4 regions of the Vogesella perlucida genome follow, and region 4 is predicted to be linked to each of the others. Evidence: predicted binding sites of a transcription regulator. Region 4 holds the regulator's gene; each other region holds the start of a gene.

Region 1 (4,196 bases), on a different contig from region 4:
AGGTTCACGTCCTGCAGTGCCACGAAGCGGCCTTTTTTGGTATCGAAATGCTTGCGGATGTTTTCCAGCTCGACAAAGCGGTCCATATCAGTTCTCCTGCCCGAAGCTGGCCTTGCGCGCCAGCCATACCAGGGCTTGTTCCAGCAGCAAACCCACCAGCCCCACCACGAAGATGGCGATCAGGATGTGCTCCACGTTCAGATTGTTCCATTCGTCCCATACCCAGAAGCCCAGGCCCACGCCGCCGGTGAGCATCTCGGCGGCCACAATCACCAGCCAGGCCGTGCCCACCGCCAGACGCACACCGGTCAGCATGTGCGGCAACGTGGCCGGCAGCAGGATGACGGTAAACACCTTCCACTCTGATAGCCGCAGCACGCGCGCCACGTTCAGGTAGTCCTGCGGTACGGCACGCACACCGGCAGCGGTGTTGAGGATCATCGGCCAGATGCTGGAAATAAAGATGACCCAGATCGACGCCGGGCTGGCGGCCTTGAACACCAACAGGCCAATAGGCAGCCAGGCCAGCGGGCTCACCGGGCGCAGCAGGCTGATCACCGGTGCCGTCATGCGCGCCAGAAAATCAAAGCGCCCGATCAGGAAGCCCAGCGGAATACCCACCAGCGCCGCCATGCCAAAGCCCATGCCGACGCGCCCCAGCGACATCAGGATGTTCCAGCCTATGCCCTGGTCGTTGGGGCCGTTCTGGTAGAAGGGATCGGCAAACAGCTCGCGCGCCGACGCCCAGGTACTGACCGGGCCGGGCAGGCTGCCGCGGCTCAGCTGCGACACCAGCGTCCACAACAGCAGAAAAGCCAGCAGGCCCAGTAGCGGCGGCACCACGGCACGCAGCAGCGGCACCACCGGTGCCAGCACGGGGGTGGCGGCCAGGCGGGCCACCGGCGATACCGGCTTGCGGCGGCGTGGCAGCGGCATGTTGGCCGCAACAGGTTTGGCAACCGTCATGTCACACCTCCTCAGGCCTTGATCTTGAAGCTGGCGGCGTAGGCGGCCGGGTTCTTGCCATCCCACACCACCCCGTCGATCAGCTTGCTGCTGCGCATGTCACTGGCCGGTACCGGCACGCGGGCCATGGCGGCGGCGTCTTTGTAGATGGCGGTCTGGTTGATCTGTTTTGCCACCGCCAGATAATCCGGGTCGGTTTTCAGCAGGCCCCAGCGCTTGTGCTGGGTCAGGAACCACATGCCGTCGGACAGGTAGGGGTAGTTGACCTTGCCGCCGTCGAAGAACTTCATCAGCTTGGGGTCTTGCCACTTTTTGCCCAGGCCGTCTTCGTAGGCACCCAGGAAACGGCCCTCGATCACCGGCTCTGGCGCGTTGACGTAGGCTTTGTCGGAGATCAGCTTGGCCACTGCCGCGCGGTTTTTCACGTCGTCGATGTAGCGCGAGGCTTCCAGCAGTGCCGCCACCAGCGCACGGGCGGTATTGGGGTACTGTTTGACCCAGTCGCCGGTAGTGCCCAGTACCTTTTCCGGATGATCGGGCCAGATCTGCTGGGTGGTGGCCACGGTAAAGCCGATGCCGTCGGCGATGGCGCGGGCGTTCCACGGCTCGCCCACGCAGTAGCCGTCCATATTGTCTACGCGCATATTGGCCACCATCTGCGGCGGCGGCACCACGATGGTTTTCACGTCAGTCAGCGGGTTCACACCGTGCGCGGCCAACCAGTAATACAGCCACATGGCGTGGGTACCGGTAGGAAAGGTCTGGGCAAAGGTGTACTCGCGCGGCTCGGCCTTGATCAGCTTGGCCAGCGCCGGGCCGGTGGTAGCGCCCTTGTCTTTGAGCTGGTTGGAAAGTGTGATGCCCTGGCCGTTCTGGTTCAGCGTCATCAGCACCGCCATGTCTTTCTTGGGGCCGCCCACGCCCAGGTGCACACCGTAGATCATGCCGTACAGCGCGTGCGAGGCGTCCAGCTCGCCGTTCACCAGCTTGTCGCGCACCGCCGCCCAGCTGGCCTCTTTGGAGGGCACGATGGTGATGCCGTATTTCTTGTCGAAGCCCATCTTGGCGGCCACGATCACCGAGGCACAGTCAGTCAGCGGGATGAACCCCACCTTGACCTCGGTTTTTTCCGGTTTGCCCACGGGGGCAGCCAGCGCAGGCAGGATAAAGCCGGCGGGCAAGGCAGTAGAGGCCATCAGTGACAAGGCTCCCTTGAGAAAGTCGCGGCGGGCGTTGGCCGCAGTGTGGGGGGTGTCGGGGTGTTGACGCTGTTTCATGGTTTGCTCCTAGCGGTAGCCACAAAAGAAAAGCGTCCGTCGCCCTCTCGTCAGAAAGGGCAACGGACGCCGTTGTCCGTACTCCCAGGCTTGCGCCGCCGTTGGCACCTTCCTGTTGAATGTCTTGGCGCTACCTTGCGCCTGCTGTCACTTCAGCAAGTGTCGTGCCAGCCTGAAAACCTGCTTTTACTGTCCCGCTAGCGGTTTTGTGCACCGCGATAGCGCGGCCACGCACCAGCACGGCTCAGCCTTGCAGCCATTCGGCCAGGCTGATGATCTCTTGCGCCACGTCGGCCAGGCGCTTTTGCTGCTGCATCGCCCGCTGCCTCAGCTGTTTATAGGCGGCCTGCTCGTCCAGGTTTTTCATCTGCATCAGCAGGCCCTTGGCTTTTTCGATGACCTTGCGCTCGGCCAGCTGCTGCTGGGCGCTAGCCAGCTCGCTGCGCCGTGTCTGCTCCAGCTGGTGGCGCTCGATGGCCACCTCCAGCAAGGGCTGGATACGCGCCGCCTCCACACTGCCCACCACATAGGCCGCTACCCCGGCCGATAGCGCAGCGCGGATGGTGTCGCGGCGGCTGTCGTCGGTAAACATCACCACCGGCTGGCCATGGCGCGCGCCCATCACGCATACCTGCTCCAGCATGTCGCGCGACGGTGCATCGCTGTCGATCAGCACCACGTCGGGCCGTGCGGCAGCCAGCATGTCGGCCAGCTGCAGGTTGGCCGCCACCTCGGCCACCACGCGCACGCCCGCTGCCGCCAGCGCTTCTTTCAGCGCGGCGGCCTTGCCGGAGCCATCGTTGACCAGCATCACGCTTAACATGAGTAACCTGTCTTTGGAGTGAATTAGCCATAAAAGCAGCAAGGTCTGTGCCATGCCACTGACAACACGCTGGCAGCAGCGCCGCGCTACACTGGCGGCATGACACATACCGCCAACCTGGGCCCGGCGTCCTGGCGCATGCTGCAGGCGGCGGGCATTACTGACGCGGCCAACTTGCGCGAGCTGGGCGCCGTAGCCGCCTACCTGCAGGTAAAACGCAGCGGCCAGCGCCCCAGCCTGAACCTGCTGTGGGCACTGGAAGGCGCACTGAGCGGGCGTAGCTGGCAAGCTGTCGCCCGCGAAGACCGCCTGGCTTTGTTAATGGCACTGGAAGACCTGGAGAAAAAACATGACTGAACCGATACGCTGTGGCTGGTGCGGCACCGACCCGCTGTATGTGGCCTACCACGACCACGAGTGGGGCCGCCCGGTACACGACGACCGCAAGCTGTTCGAAATGCTGATACTGGAGGGCGCGCAGGCCGGGCTGTCGTGGATTACCATCCTGCGCAAACGCGAGCACTACCGCCGCGTGTTTCACGACTTCGACCCGGTCAAGGTGGCGGCGATGACCGACGCCGATGTAGAACGCCTGCTACAGGACCCGGGCATCGTGCGTAACCGGCTAAAGGTCAACAGCGCCATCCGCAACGCGCGGGTGTTTCTGGCCATGCAGCGTGAACACGGCAGCTTTGCCGCCTGGCTGTGGGCGCAGGCAGGTGGCCAGCCGGTGCAGAACCACTGGGCCACGCTGGCTGAGGCCCCGGCCAGCACGCCGCTATCGGACAGCATCAGCAAGGCACTGAAAAAGGCCGGCATGAATTTTGTCGGCAGCACGGTGATCTACGCCTTCCTGCAAGCTACCGGCGTGGTCAACGACCACCTGGTGAGCTGCCACTGCCACCCGGCCAACCGCCCGTAAGCGGCTCAGTGCCAGGGGTTGGCCGCCAGCAGCCTGGCGTAGCTGCCATCGCGCTGGATCTGGCCGATAGCCTGATTCAGCTGCGCCAGGGTCAGTGGCGACGCTGGCGACAGCGCACACTGCGCCCGCACGCGGTGCAGCACCTGCGGCGGGTTCAGCGGCAGCTTGGGGAAATCATGCTGCAGGTAATAGCGCAGCGCCGCCTCCC
Region 2 (4,196 bases), on a different contig from region 4:
CTGGCGGTGCAGCACATTGTGCGCAGCTTCGACCCGTGCCAGGTGTGCACGGTGCAGTAGAACAGGTTGTACCCCATGAGCGAATACAGACACTTTAGCCATGTGCCCCATCCCGTTGGCGCGAGCCGGGCAAAACGGTTTGAGACGCCGATTTGTTTGAGCCCCGCGCCGTTAGCAAGGGGCGAGTTCGGCGGCGCCTGGGGCGGGCCGTTAGGCGCGGGGTTTCGAGCAGCCCCGGGTCGCCTTTTCTTTGGTTACTTTCTTTTGGCGACGCAAAAGAAAGTAACCCGTCCGCCGGGCGGAACCGGCTATGTTCATCACCATCCGCAGCGCGGATTCACTATCGTCCGTCAATCATCCGGCCCTATTCACACGGCTCACAGAAAAAGCTGATAAACAGAGAAACGAGCAAAGCCATGCCCGACAAACTCAGCAGCAGCGCCGAAGCCACCCGTCTGGGCGGCGAGCTGGCCGAAGAAGCCTGGATCGACGTGATACGCCGCATGGACCAGGTGTACACCGAGCTGGTGCAATCGCAGGAAACACTGGAAGCCAAGCACCGCGAGCTGGCCGACGCGCACCGCTTTACCGAAGGCGTGCTGGAAGCCATGACCGACGTGATGGTGGTGTGCGACACCTTGGGCCAGGTGCGCCAGGTAAACCGTGCCATGGTGTCGCTGACCGGGCTGAGCGAAAGCCTGCTCACCGCCTGCAAGCTCACCGACCTGGTGCCGGGCGAGGCAGAGCGCGAGCTGCTGCTGCAAAGGTTGGCCGCAGGCAATGCCGAGGGCTGCGATATCGAAATCGCCCTGATCGCCCATAACGGCGAGGCCATACCGGTAACCTGGAACGTCAGCGCACTGTACGACGGCGAACGCCGCTACAGCGGCTTTGTGGCGGTGGGCCGCCCGGTGGGCGAACTGAAAAAAGCCTATGCCGAGCTGAAACAGGCGCACGAGGCGCTCAAAGCCGCGCAGGCGCAGCTGGTGCAAGCCGAGAAAATGGCGTCGCTGGGGCGGCTGGTGGCCGGTGTGGCGCACGAGCTGAACAACCCTATCAGCTTTATCGTGGGCAATACCCACGCCATGCAGCGCTACGCCGGCAAGCTGCAACAGTATCTGGCCGCCGTGCATGCGGCCAACCCTGACGCCAGCGCGCTGCGCCAGCAGCTAAAGATAGACCGCCTGCTGGCCGACCTGCCGTCGCTGCTGGACGGGCTGATGGAAGGCGCCCAACGCAGCAGCGCCATTGTGGACGCGCTCAAGCGCTTTTCCGCCATCGAAACCGACACCCGCCAGCGCGTGAACCTGGCCGAGGCAATACAGCGTGCGCTGCACTGGGTGGGCCAGGCCGCGCCGCACCGCGTCAACGTGCAGTGCCACGGGCTGGAAAGCGCGCTGTGGGTGACCGGCTCGGCCAACCAGCTGCAGCAGGTGCTGGTAAACCTGATCCAGAACGCCTACGACGCGGTGGAGACACAAGCAGCCCCCGCCCTCACACTCACCCTGGCCAGCGCCGAGGGCCGGGCGTGCCTGAGCGTGGCCGACAACGGCCCCGGCATTGCTGCGGCCAACCTGGCGCGCATCTTCGACCCGTTCTTTACCACCAAGCCGGTGGGCAAAGGCACCGGCCTGGGCTTGTCGATCAGCTACGGTATTGTGGAACAGCACGGTGGCACGCTGGCAGCGGCCAACCTGGCAGACGGCGGCGCCTGCTTTACGCTGACCCTGCCCACCGCAGCAAGCGGCACGCCATAAAGCAAAACCCCCTGCGCTGCATGGCGGCAGCCAGGGGGTTTTGCCCGTGCTGGCGGTTTATTCGCCAGCCGGTTTTTTCTTGCTGCGCGTGCGTTTGGCCGGTGCTGCCTTCTCTGCCACCTCGGTGGCAGGCGCAACATCGGCGGGGGCGGGCTGCTCGGGCTGCCGCTCGGGGTGCTGCTCGGCTTCGCTGGGCAGCATCAGCTCGGGGTATTCGCCAAACAGGCGCTCTATCAGCTTGCTGCGTGCGTCGATATGATGACCCAGGCGCCAGTCTTGCAGCAGCTGGATGGCAATCTCGAAAAACGGGTAGTCAATCTCGTACAGGCGGTGCAGCTCGTACGGCTGCTGTAGCTGCAGCGCCAGCGCCAGGTGTTTCAGTGTTTCCAGCTGCTGCGGGTCGGCCCCGGCGTCCATCAGCTTCTTGATACGTTTGGCAGCGTTCATACTGACTCCTTTGAGGTGACAAGACAAACCGTGTCAGGCTAACACACTGACAAACCAGCATTTAAGACCTGCATCAAGCCCTGCATCAAAAAGAAAGCCCGCCGCAGCGGGCCAACCATCCGAAACGGGACAGAAACAAAAGAAGGAGAGACGCGGCAAACCATGCAAAACCCGCGCAGGGCCCAATCTAAGGCAGCAACATGACAGCAGCGTGACAGATATTATTGCCACCATACAGTTGGCCGCGCCGCGCACAGGCAAGCTGCTTGCCAGCCCGGCCACGGCAGTGCAAAGCCGCTTGCCAGCCGCTGTAACGCCAGCCGTTACAGCGCAGCACCTTCCCTTTGAAAAACAGCCACTTGCCCCGCCAGCACAGCGCTTGCCGTAGCTGGCATGCTTCCTGCACTGCCGCCTGCATGCCCGGGCCAAAACGGGCAAGACACGCATCCACCTGGAGACACCGATGACCCCGACCCGCAGCTTGCTGGCTGGCGCACTGAGCCTGGCCACCCTGCCCGCGCTGGCCCACACCGGCCATAACGATACATTTAACCTGCTATCCGGCATGGCACACCCGGTAGGCGGGCTGGACCACCTGCTGGCCATGGTGGCCGTGGGCCTGTGGGCCGCCGCGCACCAGGGCAAGGTACGCCTGGCCGCGCCAGCCACCTTTGTGCTGGCCATGCTGGGCGGCTGCCTGCTGGGCGCTGCCGGTATGGCACTGCCTGCCGTAGAGCCCGGCATTGCCCTGTCGGTACTGGTACTGGGCCTGATGGTAGCCGCCGGCAGCCGCGTACCGGCCAGCATCGGCCTGCCGCTGATTGCCGCATTTGCTCTGGTACACGGCCATGCGCACGGTGCCGAAGCCCCCGCAGGCAGCCTGGCTGGCTATATGGCCGGCTTTGTCCTGGCAACCGCCGCCCTGCACGCCGCCGGCCTGGTAGCGGGCCACACCCTGCTGGCGCGCGCCAGCCTGTGGGCCCGTGCCACCGGTGCTGCCATTGCCGCCAGCGGTGCCTGGCTACTGGCAGGCAGCCTGTAATACCCCGCGCGCAGCCCTTGCCTGGCGAGGGCTGCACGAGTGGTATTGCCGCTCACACTCCTCCATCCAAACCTGGTTGTTATGCATGACAACAGCCGGGCAGGCCGCCCCCCGCGCCTGCCCGGTATTTTTTTGCCTGCACGGCAGACAGGCGGCCGCACAGTAGACAACCAGTTGGCCGCCCCCACTGCAAAGCGGCTTACCACCCCGCTGCAGGGTGCCGCACAAAATCCATTAAAAACAGCACCTTGCACACCAATTCAAGCTGGCACGCTTCTTGTAACAGGCTGCCACCCATGTTGTAACCACCCCCCTACAAAACAGAATAAGGCAGAGACCACGATGGAGACTTTCTACCAGGCCATGCGGCGCCAGGGTGTTACCCGCCGCAGCTTTCTGAAGTTCTGCAGCCTCACCGCTACCTCGATGGGTTTGGGCTCGGCGTTTGTGCCGCGCATCGCCCAGGCCCTGGAAACCAAACCGCGCACGCCGGTGATCTGGCTGCACGGGCTGGAATGCACCTGCTGTACCGAATCGTTTATCCGCTCGGCGCACCCGCTGGCTAAAGACGCCATCCTGTCGCTGATCTCGCTGGACTACGACGACACCATCATGGCTGCCGCCGGCCACCAGGCTGAAGCCATCCTGGAAGAGATCATGGAAAAGCACAAAGGCGAGTACATCGTGGCCATCGAGGGCAACCCGCCGCTAAACGAAGACGGCATGTTCTGCTTCCCTGGCGGCGAGCCCTTCGTGGAAAAACTCAAGCGTGTCTCGGCCGACGCCAAAGCGCTGATCGCCTGGGGTTCCTGTGCCAGCTGGGGCTGCGTGCAAGCGGCCAAACCCAACCCTACCCGCGCCACGCCGGTACACCAGGTAATTCTGGACAAGCCCATCATCAAGGTGCCGGGCTGCCCGCCCATCCCCGAAGTGATGGCCGCCGTGATTAC
Region 3 (4,196 bases), on a different contig from region 4:
TGCTGCAGGCCGCGTAGCTCGGCGTCGCCGTCCAGCACGTAATCCAGCGCCGATTGCGCCAGCGCCGGGGTTTCCTGCGCCACGTGGGCTAGCGTCCAGTGTGGCGGCACGATGGCGTCGCCGCTGTCAGCGTGCAGCTCGCCTTTGAGCAGGGCAAACAGGCTGGATTTGCCCGCGCCGTTGGCACCCACGATGCCGGCCTTGTTGCCGGGGTTGATAGTGAGGTTGGCCGCAATCAGCAGTTCTTTCAGGCCGCGGCGCAAGGTAAGGTTTTTTAGCTGGATCATGTTGGCTTGTTTGCCACGGCAGCACACCGAAAACACGAACAATCGGCGCTCGCGTACAGCCGGTGTGGTGAGTGGTGGTTGGCGGGCGACGCCGTCTGGCAGCGTCAGCCCGTGCGGTTTATGGGGGGCTTATACGGCTGGCAGGCTGGACAGTTCCCAGCGCGGCTTGACCGTAAAACCGCCGGCCGGTGTGGCGTATTTCAGGCGCATGGCGCCGGCAAAGGCGATCATGGCACCGTTGTCGGTACACAGCTTCAGCGGCGGGTAAAACACCTGGTACTGGCGGCGGCGGGTGGCGTCGTCCAGCGCGGCGCGCAGCTGTTTGTTGGCGCCCACGCCGCCAGCGACCACGATGCGCTGCATGCCGGTTTGTTTCAGCGCCTTGATGCACTTGCTTACCAGCACCTCGACGATGGCTTCCTGGAAAGCGCGGCAGATGTCTTTGCGCGCTTGCTCGTCGATGCTGCCGTGCTCGGCTTCTACTTGTTTGCTTAGCATCAGCACGGCGGTTTTCAGGCCAGAGAAGCTCATGTCGAGGTTGGCCGAGTGCAGCATGGGGCGCGGCAGCTCGAAGCGTGCCGGGTCGCCTTCTTCCGCCAGGCGCGATAGCAGCGGGCCGCCGGGGTAGGGCAGGCCCAGCAGTTTGGCGGTTTTGTCGAAGGCTTCACCGGCGGCGTCGTCCAGCGTCTCGCCCAGAATCTCGTACTGGCCCACGCCACGCACGGCCATGATCTGGGTGTGGCCGCCGGATACCAGCAGCGCCAGGAAAGGAAAGTCCGGGCGTGGCTCGGCCAGCAGCGGCGACAGCAGGTGGCCTTCCAGGTGGTGCACGGCAATTACCGGCTTGCCCAGGCCGTAGGCCAGCGCATTGGCGTAGCTGGCGCCGACCAGTAGCGCACCGCCCAGGCCGGGGCCTTGGGTGTAGGCAATGGCGTCGATGTCCTGCAGGGTGACACCGGCTTCTGCCAGGCAGGCGTCGGTGAGCGGGCGTACGCGGCGGATATGGTCGCGGCTGGCCAGCTCGGGCACCACGCCACCGTATTCGGCGTGCATGGCCATCTGGGAGTGCAGCTGGTCGGCAATCAGGCCGCGTTCGGTGTCGTACAGGGCGACGCCGGTTTCGTCACAGGACGATTCGATACCAAGAACAAGCATGTGTGTGCACTTCAAAACTAAATAATCTTTTCATTTTACCGGTGATTCTTTGTCCGCCCAAATCGGCGATGTTAGGCTGATGCCCTGTTTCTATCGGAGAGCAAGCATGAAGGCAAGACTGAAGTGGGTAGATGGTGTGTGTTTCATGGGTGAAACCGGCAGTGGCCACGCCGTGGTGATGGACGGCGCACCCGAAGGTGGCGGCCGTAACCTGGGCCCGCGCCCGATGGAATTGCTGCTGCTGGGCACGGCCGGCTGCACCAGCTACGACGTGTTGTCCATCCTGAAAAAATCGCGTCAGGACGTGCGTGACTGCTGGGTGGAGATGGACGCCGAGCGTGCCGATACCGACCCGAAAGTGTTTACCAAAATCCACTTCCACTTTGTGGTGGTTGGCCGCAGCCTGAAGGCGGACGTGGTGGCGCGTGCCATCAGCCTGTCTGCCGAAAAATACTGCTCGGCTTCCATCATGCTGGGCAAAACCGCCGATATCAGCCACGACTTCGAGATTCGCGAAGACGACTAAGCCAGCTTGGCATGTCTGTGATAGCGCCGCCTGCGGGCGGCGTTTTGCATGCTGCGGCAAATATTGCCGCCGCTGTTGCCGCTTGGTTGGTGCCGGGGGCGGTAAATCGGCAGCAGGCAGCTTTTCTTGAGGGTTTCAGGCAAAAAAAGCTGGCACGCTTTGTGCTGAAATGGGCTGACTCAAGGAAAAATAGCCATGCTGAACAAAATCTCCTCCCACCTAGACTTCTTCCAGCGCTCGCTGGACCTGCGCGCCGCGCGGGCCGAAGTCATTGCCAGCAATATCGCTAACGCCGATACCCCTGGCTACAAGGCGGTGGATTTTGACTTTGGCAAGGCGCTGAAAAGCCAGACCGCCGCGCTGCAAGCCAGCGGGGTGGCCTTGGCGCAAACCGATAACCGCCATCTGGCTGCCACCGGTAGCCGTGCGGTAGAAGGTGGCCTGCAGCACCGCAGCGCAGTACAGCGCAGCCTGGACGGCAACACGGTGGATATGGATGTGGAGCGCTCGGCCTTTACCGATAACGCCATGAAATACCAGTCCACCCTGACCTTCCTGAACAAGCGCATCAGCGGTCTGATGGATGCCATCAAAGGAGGCCAGTAATCATGTCGCTGTCTAATGTGTTCAATATTGCCGGCTCGGCACTGACCGCGCAGTCCATGCGCCTGAACCTGGTGGCCAGCAATATTGCCAACGCCGAAAGCACGGCGTCGTCTACTGGTGAACCCTATCGTGCCCGCCATGCGGTATTTACAGCCGTGCCGGTGAGTGCCAATACGCCGCAGGTGGCGGGTGTGCGCGTGACTGCCGTGGCCGAGGATACCTCGCCATTTCGCATGAAATACCAGCCGGGCCACCCGCTGGCAGATGAAAAAGGCTATGTGCGCATGCCGAACGTGAACCCGGTGGAAGAAATGGCCGACATGATTTCGGCGTCGCGTTCTTACCAGACCAACGTAGAGATTGTGAATGCCGCCAAAACCATGCTGCAGAAAACCCTGCAGCTGGGCCAGTAAGGCAAGGGACTAGATCATGGCTACCAGTATTGCTTCGACCAATTTCGATTACAGCTCGCTGAACCCCACCGCGGCCACTGGTAATACGTCTACCGGTAACTCTTCGGCTGAAATCCAGAACCGTTTCCTGACACTGCTGACCACGCAGCTGAGGGCGCAAGATCCGATGAACCCGATGGATAACAGCCAGATGACCAGTCAGATGGCGCAGATCAGCACGGTAAGCGGCCTGGAGAGTGTGAATGCAGCGGTCAAGAGCATGACTGAAAGCCAGGCAGCCAGCCAGTCGCTACTGGCCACCATGCTGATTGGCCGCCAGGTACTGAGCCCCAATAGCAAGCTGACGCTGACCGATGGCAAGGCCGTGGGCACCATCGAGTTCACCAAGCCAGCCAGCCAGGTGGTGGTAACCGTCACCAATAGCAGCGGCGCTGTCGTCGATAGCTTCGAAATGGGGCCGCAGAAACAGGGTCAGTTTGTGTTCAGCTGGGATGGCAAGGGTGAGAATGGTGCGACCCAGCCTAACGGCGAATACAGCTTCAAAGTGGAAGCGACAGCGGATGGTACGGCGGTAGATGCCACCATGATGGCACCGACCAAAGTCACCAGCGTGGCGTGGGAAAAAGGTGTGCCGATGTTTGTAGTGTCTACCGGCGAACGTTTGCCGGTAAGCAAGATTAGCCAGATCCTTTGATTTGCGGTGTGAGAGTTTAGGAGAGAATCATGAGTTTTCAGCAAGGTTTGAGTGGTCTCAACGCCGCAGCCAAACAACTGGATGTGATCGGTAACAACGTTTCCAACGCCAGTACCGTGGGTTTCAAATCGTCCCGCGCCGAATTTTCCGACCTGTACGCCACCAGCCTGTACGGCGTGAGCGACACCGAGTCCGGTATTGGCTCGCAAACCATCAAGGTGGCGCAGCAGTTCCAGCAGGGCAATATCACGGCCACCAAAAACCCGCTGGATATGGCGATTTCGGGTGCCGGCTTCTTCAAGCTGTGGAGCGACCCGACAGCTACGTCCACTTTCTACACTCGCAATGGCCAGTTCAAGCTGGATAAAGACGGCTATTTCGTTAACAACGGCAACTTCCTGGTGGGTGAACCCGTGGGCGGTGGTGACGATGCGCCGATCAAGATCGACCGCGCAGGCCTGCCTGGTACACCGTCTACTGCGCTGGACTGGCAGTTCAACCTGGATGCCGACCAG
Region 4 (4,196 bases):
GATCAGCTTCAGTACTTTCTTGGGCCGCACGGCGGTTTCGCCAAAAATGGTGCGGATATTCAAGATGCCCAAGCCGCGTACTTCCAGAAAATCGCGCAGCAATGGCGGGCAGCGCCCTTCCAGTGTTTCCGGGCCGATACGGTATAGCTCTACCGCATCATCGGCTACCAGACCATGGCCACGCGAGATCAGCTCCAGCGCCAGCTCGCTTTTACCCATGGCCGAGTCGCCCATGATCAGCACGCCGATTTCCAGCACATCCAGAAACACGCCATGCATGACCGTGGATACCGCCAGGGCGCGCGCCAGGTAAATGCGCAGCACGTCCATCAGGTAGGGGCTTTCCAGCGGCGTGCTCATCAGCGGCACATTGTGCGTCTGGCAGTAGTCGTGCAGCAGCTTGGGTACGGGCTGACCATTGGCCACGATCACCACGGCCATGGTCTTGTGGAACAGCTGGTCCAGCGCGGTGCGGGCGGCGGCTTGCTCCAGCTTGTTCAGGTATTCCACTTCGGCCAGACCTAGTACCTGCACCCGGTTGGGGTGGATAAAGTTCAGGTGGCCCACCAGCGCCTGGGTTGGCCGCTGCTCTTCATTGGAAATCAGGTTGTCAGAACCGGCGCGGCTGGCCACCCAGCTCAGGCTCAGCTTGTGCTGGTTGTCCTGATACAGGCGGCGCACACTGATATTAGGCATGGGGGGCGTTTCCGGTGAGTAACTCGTACAGGGTTACAGCGTCGCAACTGGCCATTTTTTCACGCAGGCTACGGCTGGAGAACAGCTGGGCCAGCTCGGATAGCACCTGCAGGTGCAGGTCGGTAGCCTGCTCAGGCACCAGCAGGACAAACAGCAGGTTAACCGGCTTGCCGTCGGGCGAGTCGAACGGTATCGGGCTGGCCAGGCGGATAAACACGCCGGTGGCCTCTTTCAGGCCTTTTACCCGGCCATGCGGTATGGCTACACCCTGACCCAGCCCGGTTGAGCCCAGCTTTTCGCGGGCAAACAGGCTGTCAAAGATGTCACTGCGGGCAATGCCATGGCTGTTTTCAACCATCAGGCCTACCTGTTCGAACAGGCGCTTCTTGCTGGATACGTCTACATCCGCCAGCACGTTTTGCTGCGGAAGAATCTTGCCAATCAAGCTCATGATTTACATTTGCCGGAAAAAACCGTCGGCCATTCTACGCCGAGTCGGCTGTTTGCAATAGGGCAGGATAAGACCTGCCTGGGCCGGATAAGTGCCGCTGGCCAACGCCGGATATCCGCTCGTACAGAGGCAGGCTGCGGGTACTGCCTGTATTGGCAAGCCGGCTATTCTGGTGCGTGGCACAGTTTGGTTCGGGGCCAAATGTGGGCATGCGCATTTTGCCCTGTTTGGCGCATGGTGCTGCATTGAAATCGGTGTGACAGGCAAAAAATAGTCTGGCTGCGGCAGGAAAACAAAAACGGGAGCCTGGTGGCTCCCGTGTTGTGCATCAATGTGCCTTACAGGGTGGCGTTGACCTGTTGGGCGTTAACCCGGTGTTCACCCTGTTTTTCCTTGAACTTCAATACCTGACGGTCCAGTTTATCCATCAGTGTGTCGATGGCAGCGTACATGTCGGCTTCTTCCGATTCGACATGAATATCTTTGCCTGCCAGATGAACGTTGACCTCCGCTTTTTGTACCAGTTTATCAACCGACAGCGTCACGTTAACGCCAATGACATTATCTACGTGGCGGGTGATGCGTTCTAGTTTGCTCTCGATGTATTCGCGAATCGATGGGGTAACTTCGAGGTGTAGACCGGTAATTTTGAGGTTCATACCCTGACTCCTTCTGTTAACAGTGCGGTCGGGCTGGCCGCACCGGTGTTTTGGCACTTCTATAAGGCCTTGCGAAGGCTAACTGGCGGAATCTGCATAGCTTCACGATACTTGGCTACCGTACGTCTGGCAACCTGAATACCCTGTGCCGTGAGCTTGTCGGCGATGGCGCTGTCCGATAGCGGTTTTTTGCCATCTTCGCCATCAATGATCTGGCGTATCAGCGCCTTGATAGCTGTGGCAGAGCACTCGCCGCCACTATCCGTTTCCAGGGCATTACCAAAGAAATATTTCAGCTCGAACAAGCCCCTGCTGCATAGCAGATACTTCTGGGTCGTAACTCTGGAAATGGTGGATTCATGCAAACCCAGCTCGTCTGCGATGTCTCGCAATATCAGCGGGCGCATGGCCACTTCACCGTGTTCAAAGAACGCTTGCTGCCTTTCAACTATAGATTCCGACACTTTCAGGATGGTGTCAAACCGTTGCTGAATGTTTTTTACCAGCCATCTGGCCTCTTGCAGTTGGCCCGAAAGGTTGTGGCTGTTGTCCCGTTGCTGCAGCATGTTTGCATACAGCTGATTTACTTGAAGTTTTGGTAGCGAGCCGCGATTGAGCTGGGCAACCCAGCGCCCGCCGCGCCGCACGACATGGATATCCGGCGCGACATAATGTGTCTCGCCCTGGTCAAAACCACTGGTGGGCCTGGGGCGCAGCGTGGCAATAAGACTATGCGCGGCGCGTAATTCGGCTTCGCCCACACCCAGGATTTTCTTCAGCCGGGTGTAGTCACGGCTACCCAGCAGCGCCAGGTGTTCTCCTGCCAGCTTGCGGGCCAGGGGGAGCGATGGGGTGTGCGCGGGCAGGTTGGCTAGCTGTAACGCCAGAAACTCTCCCAGGTCGCGGCTGCCTATGCCCATGGGCTCAAATTGCATCATGAGCTTGCGCAGGGTTTCCAGCTCTTCGGTTTCGACATCCAGCTCCAGCGGCAGTTCGGCCGCTACCTCTTCCAGCGGTGTTTGCAGGTAGCCATCGTCGTCCAGCTCGTCTATCAGCAAAGCCAGCAGGGCACTATCGCGGCGGCCCAGCTGGGTTTCCCGCATCTGTGCCGTGAGGTGTTCGCGCAGGGTGGGGCGGCAGGGGGCATTGAGAATGGGGTCGAATTCGTCGTCGCCATCGTGGCTGCCGCCTCCGCCTCCACTACCCCAGTCCGTGAGCTCCATGCTGTCTTGCTGGCGGTCTTCGGCGGTGTCGTTGCTGCTTTCCTGGGTAACGGGCGCATCACCTTCTGCTGGCGGGCTATCGCTACCGTCGCTGCGCTCCAGTAGCGGGTTTTCCAGCAGGTAGCGCTCCAGTTCGCTGGACAAGTCCAGTGTGGACATTTGCAGCAGTTTGATGGACTGCTGCAGTTGCGGGGTCAGGGTAAGCTGCTGGCTGACTTTGAGCTGGAGGGTCTGTTTCATTTCGCTTACAGGTGGAAATGCTCGCCCAGGTAAACCTGGCGAACCTGTTCGTTATTGACCAGTTCGTCTGGCAAGCCGGAGGCCAGCACGCGGCCTTCGGAAATAATGTAGGCACGGTCGCAGATGCGCAGCGTTTCGCGCACATTGTGGTCGGTAATCAGCACCCCGATACCGCGCTCTTTCAGGAACGAGATGATTTTCTGGATGTCGATCACGGCAATCGGATCCACACCGGCAAAGGGCTCGTCCAGCAGAATGAAGCGCGGTTTGGTGGCCAGCACGCGGGCAATTTCCACACGGCGCCGCTCACCGCCAGACAGGGCCATGGCGTTGGTTTCGCGCAGGTGGCCGATGTTCAGGTCATCCAGCAGCAATTGCAGCTCATTATCCAGCACCTCACCGGACAGACCGGCCACTTCCAGTACCGCCTGGATGTTTTCCTCTACCGTCATCTTGCGGAAGATGGACGCCTCTTGTGGCAGATAACCCAAGCCTAGCCGTGCACGTTTGTGGATGGGCAAGTGGGTGATGACTTCACCATTGAGCGTGATTTCACCGGCTTCGGCAGCGACCAGCCCGACCACCATGTAAAAGCTGGTGGTCTTGCCGGCACCGTTCGGGCCGAGCAAGCCGATGACCTCGCCACTGGCGATATCCATGGAAACATCCCGTACGACGGTCCGCTTCTTGAAGGTTTTTTTCAGGTGCTGGATGCTCAGCCGGCTTTGGCTCATGGTTTTTCCTGCGGCTGAAGGATGATGGTGACGCGGCCGGAGGTGTTGCTGCCGCCCTGGCCTTTCACCTGGTAAATCTCGGTGGCGGTGTTGTAGGTGATCTGTTCGCCGGTGACCACGTCTTTACCGCGCTTGACTTGCGCTTTGCCGCTCAGTACCACGGTATTGCTGGCCGAGTCGTAATCTACACGGC

Evidence for each region. The regulator sigma-54, encoded in region 4, starts transcription at its own class of promoters, with help from an activator protein. The targets are predictions, from matches to a motif close to CTGGCACGCTTCATGCTT.
Region 1: ACZ9XP_RS04390 (CmpA/NrtA family ABC transporter substrate-binding protein) is a predicted target of sigma-54. The motif match lies at 2,397-2,414, and genes of this name have one in related genera.
Region 2: ACZ9XP_RS01010 (HupE/UreJ family protein) is a predicted target of sigma-54. The motif match lies at 2,593-2,610, and genes of this name have one in related genera.
Region 3: flgB (flagellar basal body rod protein FlgB) is a predicted target of sigma-54. The motif match lies at 2,118-2,135, and genes of this name have one in related genera.

The regions. Positions count from the first base shown of each region.
Region 1 is NZ_CEETRO010000002.1:425,950-430,145, reverse strand. It holds gene ACZ9XP_RS04400 (ABC transporter ATP-binding protein) at 1-86, opposite strand, end outside; gene ntrB (nitrate ABC transporter permease) at 88-966, opposite strand; gene ACZ9XP_RS04390 (CmpA/NrtA family ABC transporter substrate-binding protein) at 978-2,243, opposite strand; gene ACZ9XP_RS04385 (ANTAR domain-containing protein) at 2,488-3,066, opposite strand; gene ACZ9XP_RS04380 (TfoX/Sxy family protein) at 3,166-3,423, shown strand; gene ACZ9XP_RS04375 (DNA-3-methyladenine glycosylase I) at 3,416-3,988, shown strand; gene ACZ9XP_RS04370 (substrate-binding periplasmic protein) at 3,994-4,196, opposite strand, start outside.
Region 2 is NZ_CEETRO010000001.1:192,011-196,206, forward strand. It holds gene ACZ9XP_RS00995 (nickel-dependent hydrogenase large subunit) at 1-60, shown strand, start outside; gene ACZ9XP_RS01000 (ATP-binding protein) at 417-1,757, shown strand; gene ACZ9XP_RS01005 (ribonuclease E domain-containing protein) at 1,815-2,204, opposite strand; gene ACZ9XP_RS01010 (HupE/UreJ family protein) at 2,668-3,246, shown strand; gene ACZ9XP_RS01015 (hydrogenase small subunit) at 3,589-4,196, shown strand, end outside.
Region 3 is NZ_CEETRO010000010.1:40,985-45,180, forward strand. It holds gene ACZ9XP_RS14460 (ATP-binding cassette domain-containing protein) at 1-287, opposite strand, end outside; gene tsaD (tRNA (adenosine(37)-N6)-threonylcarbamoyltransferase complex transferase subunit TsaD) at 417-1,442, opposite strand; gene ACZ9XP_RS14470 (OsmC family protein) at 1,549-1,968, shown strand; gene flgB (flagellar basal body rod protein FlgB) at 2,164-2,574, shown strand; gene flgC (flagellar basal body rod protein FlgC) at 2,577-2,987, shown strand; gene ACZ9XP_RS14485 (flagellar hook assembly protein FlgD) at 3,004-3,681, shown strand; gene flgE (flagellar hook protein FlgE) at 3,711-4,196, shown strand, end outside.
Region 4 is NZ_CEETRO010000011.1:67,132-71,327, reverse strand. It holds gene hprK (HPr(Ser) kinase/phosphatase) at 1-696, opposite strand, end outside; gene ptsN (PTS IIA-like nitrogen regulatory protein PtsN) at 689-1,147, opposite strand; gene hpf (ribosome hibernation-promoting factor, HPF/YfiA family) at 1,486-1,806, opposite strand; gene ACZ9XP_RS15295 (RNA polymerase factor sigma-54) at 1,866-3,269, opposite strand; gene lptB (LPS export ABC transporter ATP-binding protein) at 3,275-4,003, opposite strand; gene lptA (lipopolysaccharide transport periplasmic protein LptA) at 4,000-4,196, opposite strand, start outside.